DNA from 2 places in the Pseudoalteromonas luteoviolacea genome. Region 2 is predicted to be linked to the other one. Evidence: predicted binding sites of a transcription regulator. Region 2 holds the regulator's gene; the other holds the start of a gene.
The links. Region 2 encodes NrdR, which represses ribonucleotide reductase genes. Its sites were predicted from a motif close to AAACACNANATNTNGTGTTT; they were not measured.

Region 1 (9,518 bases), 970 kb from region 2:
CATCTACTTCAATTTCTTCGATACGCTGAAGCCCGACAACTTGCTCATCTTCTATTGTACGGATCAATATAACACCTTGCGTGTTACGTCCTACTGTAGAGACTTCATTTACGCGTGTTCTAACCAAAGTACCTCGGTTAGAGATAAGCATAATTTCATTGTTGTCTTCAACCTGAACTGCACCAACTACGTTACCGTTACGCTCAGTTACCTTAATTGATACAACCCCTTGAGTCGCTCGGCTCTTGGCTGGGTATTCATCCAACGGCGTACGCTTACCATAGCCATTTTCTGTTACCGTTAAGATAGCACCGTCGTTTTTAGGCACAATCAATGAAACAACTTTTACGCCATCTGGCATCTTAATACCACGGACACCCGTTGCAGTACGACCCATCGGACGTAATGCCAACATCTCTTCGCCTGTTTCAGGGTCAAGTTTCACTTCACCTGTTTCTGAGTCACGCAGTTTCTCATTAAAGCGAACGACTTTACCGTGGTCAGTAAATAACATGATGTCATTACTACCATCAGTGATATCAGCACCAATTAGGTTATCACCTTCGTTCAAGTTGATTGCGATAATACCGCTTGCACGCTGACGACTGTATGCAGTCAGTGGTGTTTTCTTAACTGTACCATTGGCTGTTGCCATTAAGACGTATTTGTCTTCTTCATATTCGCGAACTGGTAAAATCGTTGTGATACGCTCATCTTCTTCAAGAGGCAATAAGTTAACAATTGGCTTACCACGTGCTTGTCTTGATGCCAGTGGTAATTGATATACTTTCAACCAGTACAATCTACCCGCTGTCGAGAAACAAAGTATTGTGTCGTGTGTATTAGCAACAAGTAGACGCTCGATGAAATCTTCGTCTTTCATTCTCGTTGCTGCTTTACCTTTACCACCACGGCGCTGTGCTTCGTAGTCAGATAGAGGTTGATACTTCACGTAACCTTCATGAGATAGTGTTACAACAACATCTTCTTCGTTAATAAGGTCTTCAAGGCTGATGTCATGTGCTGCGGCAGTGATTTCCGTGCGACGCTCATCACCATATACTTCTTTGATTTCAACCAACTCATCACGGATAACTTCCATCAAACGCTCAGGTGATGAAAGAATGTGTAGTAGCTCAGCAATTACGTCTAATAGTTCTTGGTATTCACCTAAGATCTTCTCATGCTCTAAGCCTGTCAGCTTATGAAGACGTAAATCAAGAATTGCCTGTGCTTGTTGTTCAGAAAGGTAATATTGACCATCTCTAATACCAAGCTCATCTGCTAACCAGTCAGGTCTCGCAACATTTTGCTCGCCTGCGCGCTCAAGCATAGGTGCAACAGAACCAAGCTCCCATGCACGCGCGGTTAATGCCGCTTTCGCTTCAGATGGTGTTGGTGACTTACGAATTAGCTCAATAATTGGGTCGATGTTTGCCAGTGCAATAGCAAGACCTTCTAGCGTATGTGCTCTGTCTCTTGCCTTACGTAAGTCGTAAACTGTACGACGTGTGACCACTTCGCGACGGTGAATAACAAACGCTTCTAGCATTTCTTTTAAGTTGAAACACTTAGGTTGATTGTTATCAAGTGCAACCATGTTCATACCAAACACGGTTTGTAGCTGTGTCTGAGCATACAGATTGTTAAGAACAACCTCGCCTACTTCACCACGCTTAATTTCAATAACAATACGCATACCGTCTTTGTCAGATTCATCGCGTAATGCACTGATACCTTCCACTTTCTTATCTTTTACTAGTTCAGCAATTTTTTCGATAAGACGCGCTTTGTTAACCTGATAAGGGATCTCGTGGACAATAATCGTTTCTTTGCCCGTTTTCTCGTCAGTCTCAATCTCTGCACGAGCACGGATATAAACTTTACCACGACCAGTTTTATAGGCTTGTTCGATGCCTTTTTTACCACTGATGATTGCCGCAGTCGGGAAATCAGGGCCTGGAATATATTCCATTAGCTCTTCAATGGTGATGTCAGGGTTTTGAATAATTGCCAAGCAACCATTGATCACTTCAGTTAGGTTATGTGGCGGGATGTTTGTCGCCATACCAACTGCGATACCTGAAGAGCCATTCACTAATAAGTTTGGCACTTTCGTAGGTAGTACGTCAGGGATCTGCTCTGTGCCATCATAGTTAGGTACGTAGTCGACCGTTTCTTTGTCAAGATCAGCAAGAAGCTCATGAGACATCTTTGCCATACGTACTTCGGTATAACGCATTGCCGCTGCGGAGTCACCATCGACAGAACCGAAGTTACCTTGGCCATCAACAAGCATATAACGTAGAGAGAATGGCTGAGCCATACGTACGATTGTATCGTATACTGCACTATCACCATGAGGGTGGTATTTACCGATGACGTCACCGACTACACGAGCTGATTTTTTATAAGGTTTGTTCCAGTCATTTCGTAGCTCGTTCATTGCGAAAAGTACGCGACGGTGAACTGGCTTCAGTCCGTCACGTACGTCTGGCAATGCACGCCCTACGATTACGCTCATGGCGTAATCAAGGTATGAATTTTTCAATTCATCTTCAATATTGACCGGGAGGATTTCATTGGCGAGATCAGTCATTTGATACCACTTTCCTTCAGAGTCTTGCCCTTTTGTGTCACACTAATAGCAACAAAGGGTTAAGTTATTATTTATTCGGCTGCCGATAGTAACACAGGTAAATTCAATTTGCAGTCGTAAAATGTCTGGTATTTTTATAAATAGCCAATACAATGCGCCCAGATAAACGAGGAAGCTTTTTATGACCGAACATCAAAATGTAGACCACCAAGAAATCGCAAAATTCGAAGAAATAGCCGAAAGATGGTGGGATACAGAGGGAGAATTTAAACCGCTACATGACATCAACCCATTAAGGTTGGACTTCATCAACGACAAAAGTGCCGGATTATTCTCGAAGAAAGTACTTGATGTTGGATGTGGTGGCGGGATCCTAACTGAAAGTATGGCTAAGCTTGGCGCAGAAGCGACAGGCATTGATATGGGCCAAGAACCTTTAAATGTCGCTAAATTGCACAGCCTTGAAAGCGGTGTCAGCGTAGATTATCAAAAAATACCCGCTGAAGTTTTCGCTGATGAGCATCCTGAGCAGTTTGACGTAGTTACTTGCATGGAAATGTTAGAGCATGTGCCAGACCCTGCAGCAATCATCGCCGCTGTCGCAAAAGCAGCAAAGCCCGGAGCCAGCGTATTTTTTTCTACTTTAAACAAAACACATAAAGCTTATTTATTAGCTGTGGTCGCAGCGGAAAAACTTTTAAAAATGGTGCCTGAGGGCACACATGATCACAACAAATTCATCCGCCCTTCAACTTTAATTAGTTGGGCCGAGCAACATGGACTAAAAGTACGTGCCGCTGCGGGAATTAGTTATAACCCATTCACTAAAACGTTTACCCTGACAGATGACGTAAGTGTAAATTACCTACTCCACTTCGAGAAACTAGCATGATCCAAGCCGTTTTATTTGATTTAGACGGCACTTTACTTGATACCAGCGATGATTTGGGTGCCGCGTTGAACCATGTTCTTACAGAGCATGAATTACCCACACTTTCGAAAAGTGAATATAGCCCCGCCATTTCTAATGGCGTCAAAGCCCTGCTTGAAGTTGGGTTTAAAGATAAGCTAGTCAACTATGACTTAGCGACCTTGAGGCAACAAGTTTTAGACTTTTATGAAAGTAATATTGCTATCCACAGTCATTGCTTTGACGGCATTGACAAACTATTGCAGTATTTACATCAAAATGGCATCGCCGTGGGAATAGTCACCAACAAACCTGAGTTTTTGACCTTTCCCCTTTTAAAGCATATAGAAACGTTGAGAAATATAGAAGTTGTCATCTGTGGTGACACGCTCGAGGTTGCTAAACCTCACCCTGCTCCACTATTGTTAGCCGCTGAAAAGCTCGGGGCCAATGTATCTCAAACAATCTATGTAGGCGATGCAGAACGTGATATCGCAGCCGCTAAAGCGGCAAATATGAGATCAGTAGCTGCATTGTGGGGCTTTATACCTTCTTTAGAAGTGGCTCGGTCATGGCAGGCTGACCTAAACTTAAAACACCCGACAGATATAATTTCGCACATATAGTGAAGAATTATAATTTGAGACACTACATATTGTGTCTTACACTTAGTTGGGTAAAGAATTGAACATAAAAAAATCATTCAGTTTTTTTGCAAAAAAAAGGCAAAAATTAGTGAGCTTAAGTTGATTTTTTTACGCACACAGATTCCGTGGATAGCAGAAGGTTAGTAAATACTAACACATGTAATTTATCCCAATGTTATCCACAATTTGAGTGAAGTTGTTCTCTTGCAAAATAATATCAACCACACTATCTTGTGATGCACTTTCAAATAGGCACCATATCTAGTGGTGATTTCCTAGCCAATATAAGAATTTGGGAATACGGGCATAGCTTATGAACCAACAATTATCTGTCAGTAAAAGAAACGGTCGTAAAGAGCCGCTTGATTTAGATAAAATCCATCGTGTTATTACTTGGGCTGCGGAAGGCCTAGATAACGTTTCAGTTTCTCAAGTTGAATTGAAGTCTCATATCCAGTTTTACGATGGGATCCGTACTGAAGATATCCATGAAACAATCATAAAAGCAGCTGCTGATCTAATCTCTAAAGATACGCCTGATTATCAATATCTTGCAGCGCGTTTAGCAGTGTTTCATTTAAGAAAAAAAGCATACGGTCAATTTGAGCCACCACATCTATATGACCACGTCGCAAAACTTGTTGACGACAAGCGCTACGACGAACACCTATTGAAAGATTACACTCGTGAAGAATTCAACGAGTTGAATGACTACATTGACCATAGTCGTGACATGACTTTTAGCTACGCTGCGGTAAAACAGCTAGAAGGGAAATATTTAGTACAAAACCGTGTTTCTGGCGAAATTTATGAAAGCGCGCAGTTTTTGTACATACTAGTAGCCGCTAGCCTATTCTCAGATTATGAAAAAGACACGCGTTTAGACTACATTAAACGTTTCTACGACGCCGTGTCACAGTTTAAAATCTCACTACCAACGCCTATTATGGCAGGTGTTCGTACACCGACGCGTCAGTTTAGTTCATGTGTACTAATTGAGTGTGATGATAGCTTAGATTCAATCAACGCCTCTTCTTCTGCTATTGTTAAATATGTGAGCCAACGCGCTGGGATCGGAGTAAATGCAGGTCGCATTCGTGCACTTGGTAGCCCTATCCGTAACGGTGAAGCATTCCATACTGGTTGTATTCCATTCTACAAGCACTTCCAAACAGCAGTTAAAAGCTGTTCACAAGGCGGTGTGCGTGGTGGAGCGGCCACTTTATTCTATCCGCTTTGGCACTTAGAAGTTGAAAACCTACTGGTGCTAAAAAATAACCGTGGTGTTGAAGAGAACCGTGTTCGTCACTTGGACTACGGTGTTCAGTTCAATAAAACGATGTATGCGCGTTTACTAAAAGATGATTACATCACGCTATTCAGCCCTTCGGATACTCCGGGACTATACGATGCGTTCTTTGAAGACCAAGAACGTTTCGAAGAGCTCTATTTAAAGTATGAGCAAGATGAGTCAATTCGTAAAAAGCGCATCAAAGCAATTGAGCTATTTTCAATGTTTGCTCAGGAACGTGCAAGCACGGGTCGTATTTACCTACAAAACGTTGATCACTGTAATACACACAGTCCATTTGACTCGAAAGTTGCCCCTATCCGTCAATCTAACTTATGTTTAGAAATTGCGCTGCCAACTAAACCGTTGAACAACGTCAATGACGCTGAAGGTGAAATTGCACTATGTACACTATCTGCATTCAACTTAGGTGCGATTGAAGATTTATCTGAGCTTGAAGAGCTGGCAGAGCTTGCAGTTCGTGCACTTGATAACCTACTAGACTTCCAAGACTACCCTGTTCCAGCAGCACACACTGCAACAATGGGACGTCGTACTCTGGGTATAGGTGTCATCAACTTTGCTTACTACCTAGCTAAAAATGGTAAGAGATATTCAGACGGCAGTGCAAACGGCTTAACGCATAAAACGTTTGAAGCAATTCAATACTACTTGATGAAAGCGTCTAACGAACTTGCAAAAGAGCGCGGTGCATGTCCTAAGTTTAATGAGACAACATACTCTCAAGGCATTATGCCGATCGATACTTATAAAAAAGACATCGATGCAATCTGTGACGAGCCACTTCACCTTGACTGGGACGCGCTAAGAGCAAGTGTTCAAGAGCATGGCATGAGAAACTCAACGTTATCAGCGCTAATGCCTTCTGAAACATCATCGCAGATCTCAAACGCGACAAATGGTATTGAACCGCCTCGCGGGCATATCAGTGTTAAAGCAAGTAAAGACGGTATCCTAAAGCAAGTTGTGCCTGAGTATGAGAAACTTAAAGATCAGTACGAACTACTATGGGACATCCCTTCTAACGATGGTTATTTAGGCCTAGTTGGTATCATGCAGAAGTTTGTCGACCAAACAATCTCTGCAAATACAAACTATGACCCAACTAAGTTTGAAGGCGGTAAAGTACCAATGAAGCTGTTGCTAAAAGACTTATTAACAGCATACAAGCTTGGTGTTAAGACACTTTACTATCATAACACCCGTGATGGTGCTGCTGATGCACAAGACGAGTTGAAGCCTGAGCCTGAAGATGATGGCTGTGAAGGCGGCGCTTGTAAGATTTAATAAGCATTTAAATTAAAAAGCCCAGCTAATAGCTGGGCTTTTTAGTACAAGCATACTCTACCAATTTATAATCCTTGCTTAATGACTTTTGCCTTCACGCAAACTTGCTGCGCTTTTTTATAAATCTGATAAAACGCACCGCTTAAGGAAAGCTGATAGCAATTAAACAATGTGTTTACTGGTAACTGCCAAAAAGACGCCAATAAAGGAGCAGCTGATCCTGTTGCTCGGTCTTCTTTGCTGCCATATTGAGGAGCAAAATATCTAAAATAAAGGCTGTTAGTTTGCAAACCATCAGCTGTGGTGACCAGCAAAGCCCTACGAGTATATTTGCTATATTCCTCGGCTATAAAGTCAAAGTCGATCAGACTGTACTTATTTACGACTTGTGCAACAAAATACCCATCACTGTGCTCTGTTTGCTTAACAGTACTTAGGGATTGATTAAATATCGGTGATATTTCACAAAATGTCGTGGTGGTTTCAAGTGTTGTTTGAGACAAGTACATCTCATAAAGATTTTCATCTTCACTGAACACACGTATTGTCCGGCTTGAAGACTTAAAAGTGATTGCTTGGGGCTCAGCGAGAGAATCGCAGGTCATTATTACATCAGCGGCGGCAAGCGTGGCATGGCCACAAAATTGAATTTCACCATATGGCGAAAACCATTTGATACCATAGACCCCATCATCATAGTAAACAATAAAAGCAGTGGCAGCTATATTGTTATTGATAGCAATGCGATGAAGGTGTTGTGTGTTACAAAACTCACTGATGTCCTCGCATATGACCACAAATGCGAGATTACCAATGTAATTACCCGAGCAAAACACTCGCCGAACACCGCACATTCTCATATCAAGTTGCCCACGCATACATCATATCTATGCTATCTAAACTTGGTCATAAAAAGTTATTGGCGCGCTTCTTTCACTACTTGCCACAAAGAGTCTACAAAATACGCATTGCTATCAGTAAAATGCTTGACCACTGTAAAACCAGTTTGTTGAGAGAGCTGACTTATATCTTTCTTTGAGAATTTATACGAATACTCTAGGTGTATCGCTTCATATGCATCAAATTGAAAAGCTCGTTGCAGTGCCGAAATATAAACCTCTTGCTTTTCAGTCGACAGTACATAGCTTTCCATAGCACCCAATACGGGATTATAAACACCAAAATGCTGAAACTTATCCAGCTTGAAATTTCCACCTAGCTCAGTGTTGATACGATTCAACAGGTTAAGATTAAACTGAGCAGTTAACCCATCGGCATCATTATAAGCGGCAGTAAGCTTCTGCACATCTTTTTTTAAATCATAGCCAATAAACACATAATCAGAAGCCTCGAGGCTGGCCCAAAGTTTTCGAAGAAAACCAAGACTTTGCTCCCGATTAAAGTTACCTATGTTAGAACCCAAAAATAGAACTAGCTGCTTGTTTTTAGATTGTCCCCTTACCAGTTTCAGGCCATCAAAATACTCCGCTATCACACCATGAATAGTTAAATTATCATTCGGCACTATATTTTCTTGTAACATGAACATGGCTTTTTCTGAGATATCGATTGGGTAAAAGTTGACTTTACAGCCACTTTGTAAAAAGCCATCAATAATTAACTGACTTTTATGTCCATCCCCAACACCTAGTTCAATAATGTCAATTTCTTGCTCATCAATCACACCAGCTAACTGATTTTTGATATTGGAAATGATTTCAACTTCTTTTGTGGTTAAATAATAGTCTTGATGCCGAGTAATTTTTTGGAAAATTTCACTACCGGTATCATCGTAAAAGTACTTTGCAGATAAATGCTTCCGAGTCGCACTCAACCCAGTCAGTACATCAATTGCAAACTGATCATCATGTGATACTTCTCCACCGGAGGTTCGGGTTAAAAGTCTAAAATGTGTCATTCAATATCCTTAGCTAGTCTGATGCCAGAAAACATCCAGCGCTGATGTGGTTGATAAAAATTTCGATAACTATGGCGATAATGATCACTGGGTGTAGCCACACATCCACCTTTCAAAACAAACTGGTTGCACATGAACTTACCATTGTATTCGTTTAGCATCCCCTGATATGGCTTGTAACCGGGGTAGCCCGAATAGTGGCTTTTCGTCCAACACCAAACCTGGCCAAAATGCGCGTCACTCGCTACAGGATGGTACATACTTGTCTTATTGTCGCTTCGCTTCTTACTATCAGGTGTCACCGTACAAGCAGAGCTAGCTGATAAATAAATCTCTAATTCTTGCTCTATGGGTAGTCTTACGCCTTTCCAACTGGCAAACGCGTCGGCTTCAAAATAGCTAACATGTGTGACAGGAAGATTGAGGTCTAACGGCATCAAACCATGTAGTGTAAACTCAAACCATTCCTTGCCTATCTTTTTCCAGTACAAAGGATGAGCAATTTTCTTGTCGGTTAACCACTCCCACCCCAGACTCAGCCAAAACTCTGCTCGGTCATATCCACCATCTTGAATAAACGCCAAATATTCGCCATTTGTGATTGTGTTTTCACTAATAGCAAAAGCATAGTTATAGATCTTGTGTCTTGGTTTTTCATTATCATAAGCAAACCCACTATCAATAGCACCGACTTCATAAACGCCTTCGTCAAACGTACACCATTGTGCTTTTTCTAGCGTTAATATGGTGTCTAACGCCTGATCGCAATAAACAGGGGAAAGAGGATTACAGCCTAATATATATTTGATATCCATAAGCAACAGCTCTTGATGTTGCTGTTCGTG
Region 2 (9,518 bases):
GCCATGAGTAGACAGCTTGCAATGCAAGCACACGCGCTTTACGTCTAGCTGCTGGTTTCACTTAGATTCCTCTTAAATTTGCTCAAGTACGTTAACCATTTCTAGAGCACCAAGTGCAGCTTCGCCACCCTTGTTACCCATTTTAGTTCCCGCACGTTCGATAGCTTGCTCAATACTTTCTGTCGTCAATACACCAAAAGCAACTGGAATATCGTAGTCTAATGAAACGCATGCTAGTCCTTTATTAGATTCGTTAGCAACCAAATCAAAGTGTGGTGTACCACCACGAATAATAACGCCTAGCGCGATAATAGCATCATGCTCTTTTTTCATTGCAACACGTTTAGCTGCAAGAGGTAACTCAACTGCACCTGGCACATATACCACTGTGATGTCTTCATCTTTTACGCCGCCTGTGCGTTTAAGTTCATCTACTGCACCTTCTAGTAAGCTGCTGCCGATGAAATCGTTAAAACGAGAAATGACAATGGCAAATTTTTTACCTGGTGCGAACTTGTTACCTTCAATTATTTTCATTAGATGATTCCTGATCAGTATTAGCAATAGCCAAATTGACGCGCATAATAGCACATCTTAAAGAAAAACACCTACTGTCCAACCAGACAGTAGGTGTAAAAAGTGATGACCGAGATTATTTCGGCTCTACATAATCGACAACTTCTAAGTGGAAGCCCGAAAGTGCGTGATATTTCTTCGGCAAACTCATAAGGCGCATTTTCTGAATGCCTAAGTCAGCTAGAATTTGAGAGCCCACGCCAACTGTACGAGAAGTCCCTTGAAACTTACGGTAATTGATTTTTTCACCTTGGTCTTCGGCAGCAAATGCCTTAACTAACTGTTCTAAATCTTCAGTTTGCTCGCTCTTACCTAAAATAACTAGCGCCCCTTCATTTTCAGAAATGTGCTTCATTGCGCCATGAAGTGTCCAGCTACGATCTGCACTTCTATCAGACAATAAAATATCATTAAAGGTGCTTTGTAAATGAACACGTACTAGCGTTGGTTCATTTTCTTTCACTTCGCCTTTAAGAAGCACATAGTGAAGTTGATTATCGATAGTGTCTTTATATGTAACTAAATCAAACTCACCAAACTCTGTTGGTAACTTACACTTAGCTACTCTTTCTATCGTAGTTTCGTTCAAGTTCCTATATTCAATTAAATCAGCAATAGTACCAATTTTAATATTGTGTTCTTTTGCAAATACCTCTAGTTCAGGGCGCCTTGCCATCGTGCCATCAGGGTTTAAGATCTCTACAATCACTGATGAAGGCTCAAGGCCTGCCAAACGAGCCAAATCACAACCCGCCTCAGTATGACCCGCTCGAGTCAAGACACCACCTGGTTGCGCCATAATAGGGAAAATATGACCCGGCTGAACAATATCTTCAGGCACCGCGCCTTTAGCAACTGCGGCTTGCACTGTTCTTGCCCTATCTGCTGCTGAGATACCCGTTGTTACACCTTTAGCCGCTTCAATTGACATTGTAAAGTTAGTAGAAAACTGAGCGCCGTTATTTCTAACCATTAGCGGAAGGTCGAGTTGCTGACATCTCTCTTGCGTCATAGTTAAGCAAATAAGGCCACGGCCATAGGTCGCCATAAAATTAATCGCTTCGGACGTGATATGCTCTGCCGCGATGATTAAGTCGCCTTCATTTTCTCGATCTTCATCGTCCATCAAGATAACCATTTTACCGGCTTTAATGTCTTCGATGATTTCTTTTGCGCTGTTTAAGCTCATAATTTTCCCATTAATTACTTTGTTTGAATGGCCAATTACTTAATAAAGCCAGCTTGCGCCAACAAACTGGTTGTGAGAGTCGATTCACTTGGCGCGCTTTGATTGCCTTGCACTAAACGCTCCAAATATCTAGCAATTTGATCAACTTCTAAATTCACCAAAGTGCCAACTTTAAAGTCTGCTATTGTTGTTTCTTGTGCTGTGTGAGGCACGATGGTAAGTTTAAACTTACTTTCTTCAATGGCATTGACAGTCAAACTGATCCCATCAATAGCCACCGAACCCTTATATGGAATATACTTCAACAATTCGCGAGGCGCCGATAGCCAATAATCAGTTGCGCGAGCGTTGGCCTCAACGGCTACAATGCTTGCAATACCATCCACGTGACCTGATACTAAGTGTCCACCAAGGCGAGATATTGGCTGCAGCGCTTTTTCCAAGTTAACCTTTTGACCAACTTTATATTCGCCAAATCGGGTAAGCGACAAAGTTTCATTTGATACGTCAGCCCTAAAGCCATCATTGAACTTTTCTACTACAGTCAAACACACACCATTTGTTGCAATACTGTCCCCAAGCGCGACATCAGACATATCCAAATTTTGCGATTGCACTTTAACGCTCAAATCGCCTTGCTTTAAGGTCAGTTCGGTCAATGTGCCGGTTGCTTCAATAATACCTGTAAACATATTTACTCTTATTTCTTGATCGCACTAATGCGGATATCTGTGCCAACTTGGACACTCTCAATTATTTCTAGTTCGGGAATTTGATCCATCTCGGTCAATACCGAGCTGTTAAACAATCCTCTACCACCTTCACCAATAATTTTGGGTGCCATGTATATGATATATTCATCTATTAAATTTTGTTGATGCATTGCACCACACAAAGTAGCACCGGCTTCCAACCATACTTGGTTAAAGTTTTGCGCTGCCAAAAATATCATCGCAGCATGTAAATCTAATTTACCTGCTACCTCAGGCAAGCAGACTTGCTCTACGAAATGAGGCCATTGATGCTGATTATCAAGTTTGGTACGTAAAATAATGATTTTAGAGTCATGACTAAATAATTTTAGCGTCGGGTGTAACCGATTTTGAGTATCAATAATTACACGGACAGGCTGGCGCAATTGAGTCAGTAACTCTACTTTACCACAATCACTAAATTCATCGGCCCGCACATTTAGTTTAGCATCGTCAACCAATACCGTATCTGCACCGGATAAAATTGCACAGCTCTGTGCACGAAAGCTTTGTACATCTTGTCTAGCCTGGGGCCCAGTGATCCACTTACTCTGTCCATTTTGTAGTGCTGTTTTTCCATCCAAGCTAGCTGCAAGCTTTGCAATAACGTAAGGCTTACCGGTTTCCATTCTTTTTAGAAACCCTTTATTCAACGCACGCGCAGCGCCTTCCATTAATCCAAAAGCAGTTTCAATGCCCGCTTCTTCGAGCATTCTAAGGCCATTGCCAGCAACTTGTGGGTTGGGGTCAACCATGGCACACACAACTCTTGCTACACCAGCATCAATTAAGCCTTTTGCACAAGGCGGTGTACGACCATAATGGCTGCATGGCTCCAGCGTTACGTAGGCTGTGGCACCTTGAGTATTGCCAGCAGCTTCTCTGAGTGCATGCACCTCAGCATGAGGACCACCTGCTTGGATATGAAAACCCTTACCAATGATCTCGCCCTCTTTAACAATAACGCAGCCTACATTGGGATTTGGTGTTGTTGTGTATTGCCCTTGCTTTGCAAGTTCAATGGCCATTGCCATATAGTTATGATCAACCTGCGTAAAGTCCATTAATCACCCAATCTTGCGATTTCTTCACCAAACTCTTTAATGTCTTCAAAACTGCGATAAACAGAAGCAAATCGAACGTACGCAACTTTATCGAGTTTTTTTAGTGCCTCCATAATGCATTCGCCGATCATTTTACTATTCACTTCGCGCTCACCAGTTGAGCGGATCTGTGATTTGATTTGATGAACAACCTCTTCAACTTGTTCTGTACTGACGGGGCGCTTTTCTAACGCACGATGTAAACCATTGAGCAACTTATCTTCGTTAAAGGGCTCTCGCGTGCCATCTTGTTTAATCACTCTGGGCATTAATAGTTCTGCCCCTTCAAACGTGGTGAAACGCTCATGACAAACTATACACTCGCGACGGCGTCGTACTTGATGACCTGAAGCCACCAAACGCGAATCAATAACTTTAGTATCTTTTGCCGTACAAAAAGGACAATGCATATATTCTCACTGTTGGGTAATATTTTTATATGCTGCGTTTAATTATCTTCGAAACCAAAACATAACTGGTGCATGCGTTTAAAACGCAAAAGTAAGAGATAACAAAAAGGCCGCATAAAAGCGGCCTTTATAATATCAAAAATAACGCAAATTGTGAGTTTAATTATGCGTAAACAGGTAATTTAGCACAGATAGCTTTTACCTTTTCTTTCACTTCTGCCTGAACTGATTCATCGTTGATGTTATCTAAAACATCACAGATCCAACCAGCTAACTCACCTGCTTCAGCTTCTTTGAAACCACGACGTGTGATAGCCGGAGAACCAATACGAAGACCTGATGTTACAAACGGTGAACGAGGGTCATTTGGTACTGAGTTTTTATTAACCGTGATGTTTGCACGACCAAGCGCTGCATCTGCATCTTTACCTGTGATGTCTTTATCGATTAGGTCAAGCAAGAACAGGTGGTTGTCTGTTTTACCAGAAACAACTTTATAACCACGCTCTTGAAGTACAGCAACCATCGCTTGTGCATTTTTAACGACTTGAGTTTGGTATGTTTTAAACTCTGGCTCTAGTGCTTCTTTGAATGCAACCGCTTTTGCAGCGATAACGTGACATAATGGGCCACCTTGACCACCAGGGAATACAGCACTGTTTAACTTTTTATAAACGTCTTCGTCACCACATGCTGAAACAATCAAACCACCACGAGGGCCAGCCAATGTTTTGTGCGTAGTTGTAGTTACAACATGCGCATGAGGCACAGGGTTAGGGTATACACCTGCCGCAACTAGGCCAGCTACGTGAGCCATATCAACAAGTAAGTATGCGCCAACTTTATCCGCGATTTCACGGAACTTAGCCCAGTCAACGATACCTGAGTATGCAGAAAAACCACCAATGATCATTTTTGGCTTGTGCTCTAGCGCTAAAGCTTCAACTTGTGCGTAATCAATTTCGCCTGTTTCTTCATTCAGACCATACTGAATCGCGTTGTAAGTCTTACCAGAGAAGTTAACGTGAGAACCATGAGTTAAGTGACCACCATGTGCAAGGCTCATACCTAGAACAGTGTCATGTGGTTGAAGAAGGGCTTGGAAAACCGCAGCATTAGCCTGTGAACCAGCGTGCGGCTGTACGTTTGCATAATCGGCACCGAATAGCTCACATGCACGGTCAATAGCTAGTTGCTCAACCACATCTACGTGCTCACAACCGCCATAATAACGCTTGCCAGGGTAACCTTCTGCGTACTTGTTTGTAAGTTGTGACCCTTGAGCCTCTAAAACACGCGGGCTACAGTAGTTTTCAGATGCGATAAGCTCGATGTGCTCTTCTTGACGAGTCGTTTCAGACTGGATCGCGTTAAATAATTCAGGGTCAAAATCTGCAATATTCATGTTACGTTCTAACATGGTTTCTCCTAGGTGCACGTATGATTAAATTTACCGAATGCAATTGTACGCAATTTACATCCAATTGCCTACGAAATCTGCGTGGCTCTATTTAAGCAAGGATTGAATTTATTTCACAGTGTTTCTGGGATGATATTTTTTTATTTAAATATAAAAAATATTTATATGAATTGATTAGATCATTTAAAATTAAAATGTGCATACATTCACCCTTCATCAATGAATGTATGCACAAGCGTAAAAAACAAGAAACTAAACTAGCCTAATTTTTCAAATAGGCGCCGCTTAAGCCCCTCGTAGTCGGCTGAGATGCATTCAGCTAGGCAAGGCTTATTCAGCGCATCTGAAAGTACTTTAGGCATGTCAAGTTGTTGTTCTAAAACACCTTCAACAGATTCTTTGAATTTAGCCGGATGAGCCGTCGCTAAAAAGATCCCGATTTCATGGGAAGATTTATTGATTTGCAAGCCTTCATAAGCAATTGCAGTGTGCGGCTCTGCTACATAACCTTGCTTGTTGATTTGTTTCATCACTTCTTGAGTACGAGATTCAGACACGGAACATGAATAAAAATCATCTTTATCGAATACTCCTCTTTTAAGCATACTCTCAACACGAGGCCAGTTATTAGGTTTACTCACATCCATCGCATTGGACAAAGACTCTAAAGTTGCGTTCGGTGACCAATTGCCTGTCGCTATGTAACGCGGTACTGTGTCATTCTGATTCGTCGTAGCACTTAGCTTTTTAATCGGCAAACCAATTGCAGCTGCAATCATTGCAGCACAGACATTACCAAAATTACCACTGGGTACAGATACATGCACTTGCTCTCGTTGAGACTGAGATAACTGTGCGAAAGCTTCGAAGTAATAACATACTTGCGCCAACAAACGACTGATGTTAATTGAATTGGCCGAGTTCAGGCCCAACTTAGACTTAACTTCTTCATCTAAAAAAGCTTGTTTTACCAGTGCCTGGCAGTCGTCAAAACTGCCTTCCACGGCATAACAATGAATATTATTACCAAGCGTTGTGAATAACTTTTGTTGTGCCAGCGAAATTTTGCCTTGCGGGTATAAAATTACTACGTCTACGTTTTCTTTACCGTAAAATGCATGGGCAACCGCTGCGCCAGTATCTCCACTGGTCGCTGTTAAAATCGTAACCCGCTCGCCTTGACTAAATAAGCCAATGCACTCAGACATAAAGCGCCCGCCGAAATCTTTAAACGCCAGTGTCGGACCATGAAATAGCTCTAAACAATACGTATTCTTTTCAATTTCAACCATTGGCGCCGGAAAATTAAATGCGCTATTCACCATTTCATCAAGCGTATCACTTGGCAGCTCATCACCGATTAAATGCTGTAAAATTTTACTACTGCGGGCTTTAAATGGCATCGCTAACAACGCATCAACATTTTCAATTGCTGCTAATTTCTCTGGAAAAAACACGCCTTGATTACGCCCTAGGCCAATTTTCACCGCTTCTGTAAATGAAACCTGCTGCTCAGGCTCCATAAGATTAACTAAATTCATTTTTAATTCCTTAAACCAGTTCTCTAGTGCCCAGACTGTCTATTTTACAAATATGACTAAACCCTTGTCCGTTCAAGTAGTGTGACTGCAGCCAGTGTTGACACTTTTGCGCAATCTCTAATGAATGACACAGCGCAAAAAGCGTCGGACCAGCGCCAGATATGCTGACCACACTGGCGCCCAACTCAGGTAAACTCAGTTTTGCCTCTTCAAATCCTTCAATAAGTGGCGAACGACTTGGTTCTGCCAGATTATCTCGCATGAGCGCAACAGCCTCATCAAATCGATTCAACTGCAGCAAAGCACAAAATGAGGACATTCTCTGGGCAAACTCAACACTTTCACTTAATGTAAGCGTCGCAGGTAAAACCGCCCTCGCTTTAGCTGTATTCAATGCAAACCCGGGATATGCCACAACAACATACCAGTTCGGGTCAATCGGTAATGCCAGTGCTCTGTCTGGCACTAATTCCGCTGTAAGTTGTAACCCACCCAAATAACATGGCGTAATATTGTCATAATGACGTGCGCCACTCACTTTTGCCTCAAAGTCCGCCATCAGTTCAATCATTTGTGACTGCGACAACTTAGTGTCAGCAAACGCGTTCAGTGCCGCAAAGGTTGCGACAACAGAGCATGCACTGGATCCAAGCCCTGAACCAACCGGCAGTTTTTTCTCTAATCTCAAAAAAACACTGGGCATATCAGGCTTCACTTGCGCCCGAAAATGCGCTAAACATTGAAATGCTAAATTTTCTTGTGGGTCTGATGGGAGCTTGTGCGCGTACTCACCGATACACTCAAAACTATCTTTATCAGCATCTTGAATATGAACGACATCCCCTAATAATTGCTCATCAATCGGCGTGATTGCCGCACCAAGTGAATCAAACCCAACACAGAAATTACCAATAGACGCAGGTGCATAAAATTTTCTCATAGTGCCTTCCTCTAACGAGATAGTGTTTTCAAAATATCAGCAAACACACCTGCCGCAGTCACCTCAGCACCTGCACCATAGCCCCGAATCACAAAAGGTTTCGGCTGATAATATTGACTTAAAATAGCCAAGGCATTTTCCCCATCACGAATATCATATAGCGCATGTTCAGCATCGACCGCCTCGATCCCCACACGGCATACTCCGTCTTTAATGCTGCCGACATACCGTAATTTTTTTCCTTCACTGGCAGCACTTTGAACGCGATCCGCAAAGGCCGCATCTAACTCAGGCAATTGCGTCATAAAGTCTTCTACGGAAGTACCTGCTGCAAACTGCTCCGGTACCACAGGCTCAACTTGAATATCACTCAACTCCAGTGCCAATCCAGCCTCACGAGCAATGATCAGTAGTTTCCTAGCGACATCGGTACCAGATAAATCATCTCTTGGGTCCGGCTCAGTAAACCCATTTTGCTTCGCTTGAGTCGTCGCTTCAGACAGACTCAGTCCATCCTCTATCGCGCCAAACATGTACGATAAAGAGCCAGACAAAATACCGCTGAAAGACAATAACTCATCTCCAGCCCCGAATAACAACTGCAAATTATCTAATACAGGTAAACCCGCGCCCACGTTTGTTTCATACAAGAACTTACGCCCTGATGACTGAGCAGCCTGCTGTAATGCACGATAATAAGCCATATTACCAGTGTTGGCTTTTTTATTAGCCGCAACAACATGAAAACCTGCCTTCAAGAAGTCTGCATACTGGTCTGCCAATTGCTCAGATGAGCTGCAATCTACAATGACCGGGTTGATGAGATGGTTACGCTTTACAAATTGCTCAAGTTGATTGAGAGAAAATGCCGTACTTGATTGCGAAAGCGCACTTTCCCATTGGTCAAATACCACGCCATCTTTACTTAAGACGCATTGGCGCGAATTAGCAACACCATATAAGTTAAGTTTTATGTTGCGGTTTGCAAGCCACGCCTGCTGCTTTTCTAACTGCTTAATCAGCTCTTTGCCGACTAAACCACAGCCGAGTAAAAAGACGTCTATGGATGGTACATGAGTGAAAAAGTTCTCATGACATACCTTCATCGCATCTTTACATAGGTCTCCAGATATCACCGCAGAAATTGCACTTTCGGTTGAGTCTTGCGCGATTGCAACAACATTGACCTGCGCCTGTGACAGTGAAGCAAAGAATTTAGCGGCAAGGCCTTTGTGCGATTTCATGTTGTCGCCTACCAAAGTTACAATGGCGAGCTCTTTTCTTACTTCTACTGGTTCAATCAACCCAGCCTGAGTTTCCAATTCAAAAGCGGCTTCTAACGCATTCAATGCGAGTGATAGATCCTGTTCATAGACACAGAAGCTTATACTAAATTCACAGGATGACTGAGTAATGAGTACGATTGAGACATTATCATTGGCCAGCGCCCCAAACACCCTCGCTGCCATACCTACTTTACCCTTCATGCCTGGACCTGAAACTGTCAGCATAGCAAGGTCGTCTAAACTAGATAAAGCTTTAACAGGTGCGTCTCCCGTTCCCTGAGAAGAAATCAATGAACCAGGT

Region 1: nrdA (class 1a ribonucleoside-diphosphate reductase subunit alpha) is a predicted target of NrdR. The motif match lies at 4,407-4,426, and genes of this name have one in related genera.

Annotation. Positions count from the first base shown of each region.
Region 1 is NZ_CP015411.1:2,216,693-2,226,210, reverse strand. Features, by position in the region: gene gyrA (DNA gyrase subunit A) at 1-2,599, opposite strand, end outside; gene ubiG (bifunctional 2-polyprenyl-6-hydroxyphenol methylase/3-demethylubiquinol 3-O-methyltransferase UbiG) at 2,781-3,491, shown strand; gene S4054249_RS09465 (HAD family hydrolase) at 3,488-4,135, shown strand; gene nrdA (class 1a ribonucleoside-diphosphate reductase subunit alpha) at 4,470-6,755, shown strand; gene S4054249_RS09455 (PhzF family phenazine biosynthesis protein) at 6,821-7,633, opposite strand; gene S4054249_RS09450 (L-histidine N(alpha)-methyltransferase) at 7,672-8,673, opposite strand; gene egtB (ergothioneine biosynthesis protein EgtB) at 8,670-9,518, opposite strand, start outside.
Region 2 is NZ_CP015411.1:1,246,448-1,255,965, reverse strand. Features, by position in the region: gene nusB (transcription antitermination factor NusB) at 1-61, opposite strand, end outside; gene ribH (6,7-dimethyl-8-ribityllumazine synthase) at 73-537, opposite strand; gene ribBA (bifunctional 3,4-dihydroxy-2-butanone-4-phosphate synthase/GTP cyclohydrolase II) at 653-1,765, opposite strand; gene S4054249_RS05475 (riboflavin synthase) at 1,801-2,457, opposite strand; gene ribD (bifunctional diaminohydroxyphosphoribosylaminopyrimidine deaminase/5-amino-6-(5-phosphoribosylamino)uracil reductase RibD) at 2,466-3,581, opposite strand; gene nrdR (transcriptional regulator NrdR) at 3,581-4,030, opposite strand; gene glyA (serine hydroxymethyltransferase) at 4,194-5,450, opposite strand; gene thrC (threonine synthase) at 5,708-6,991, opposite strand; gene thrB (homoserine kinase) at 7,002-7,931, opposite strand; gene thrA (bifunctional aspartate kinase/homoserine dehydrogenase I) at 7,943-9,518, opposite strand, start outside.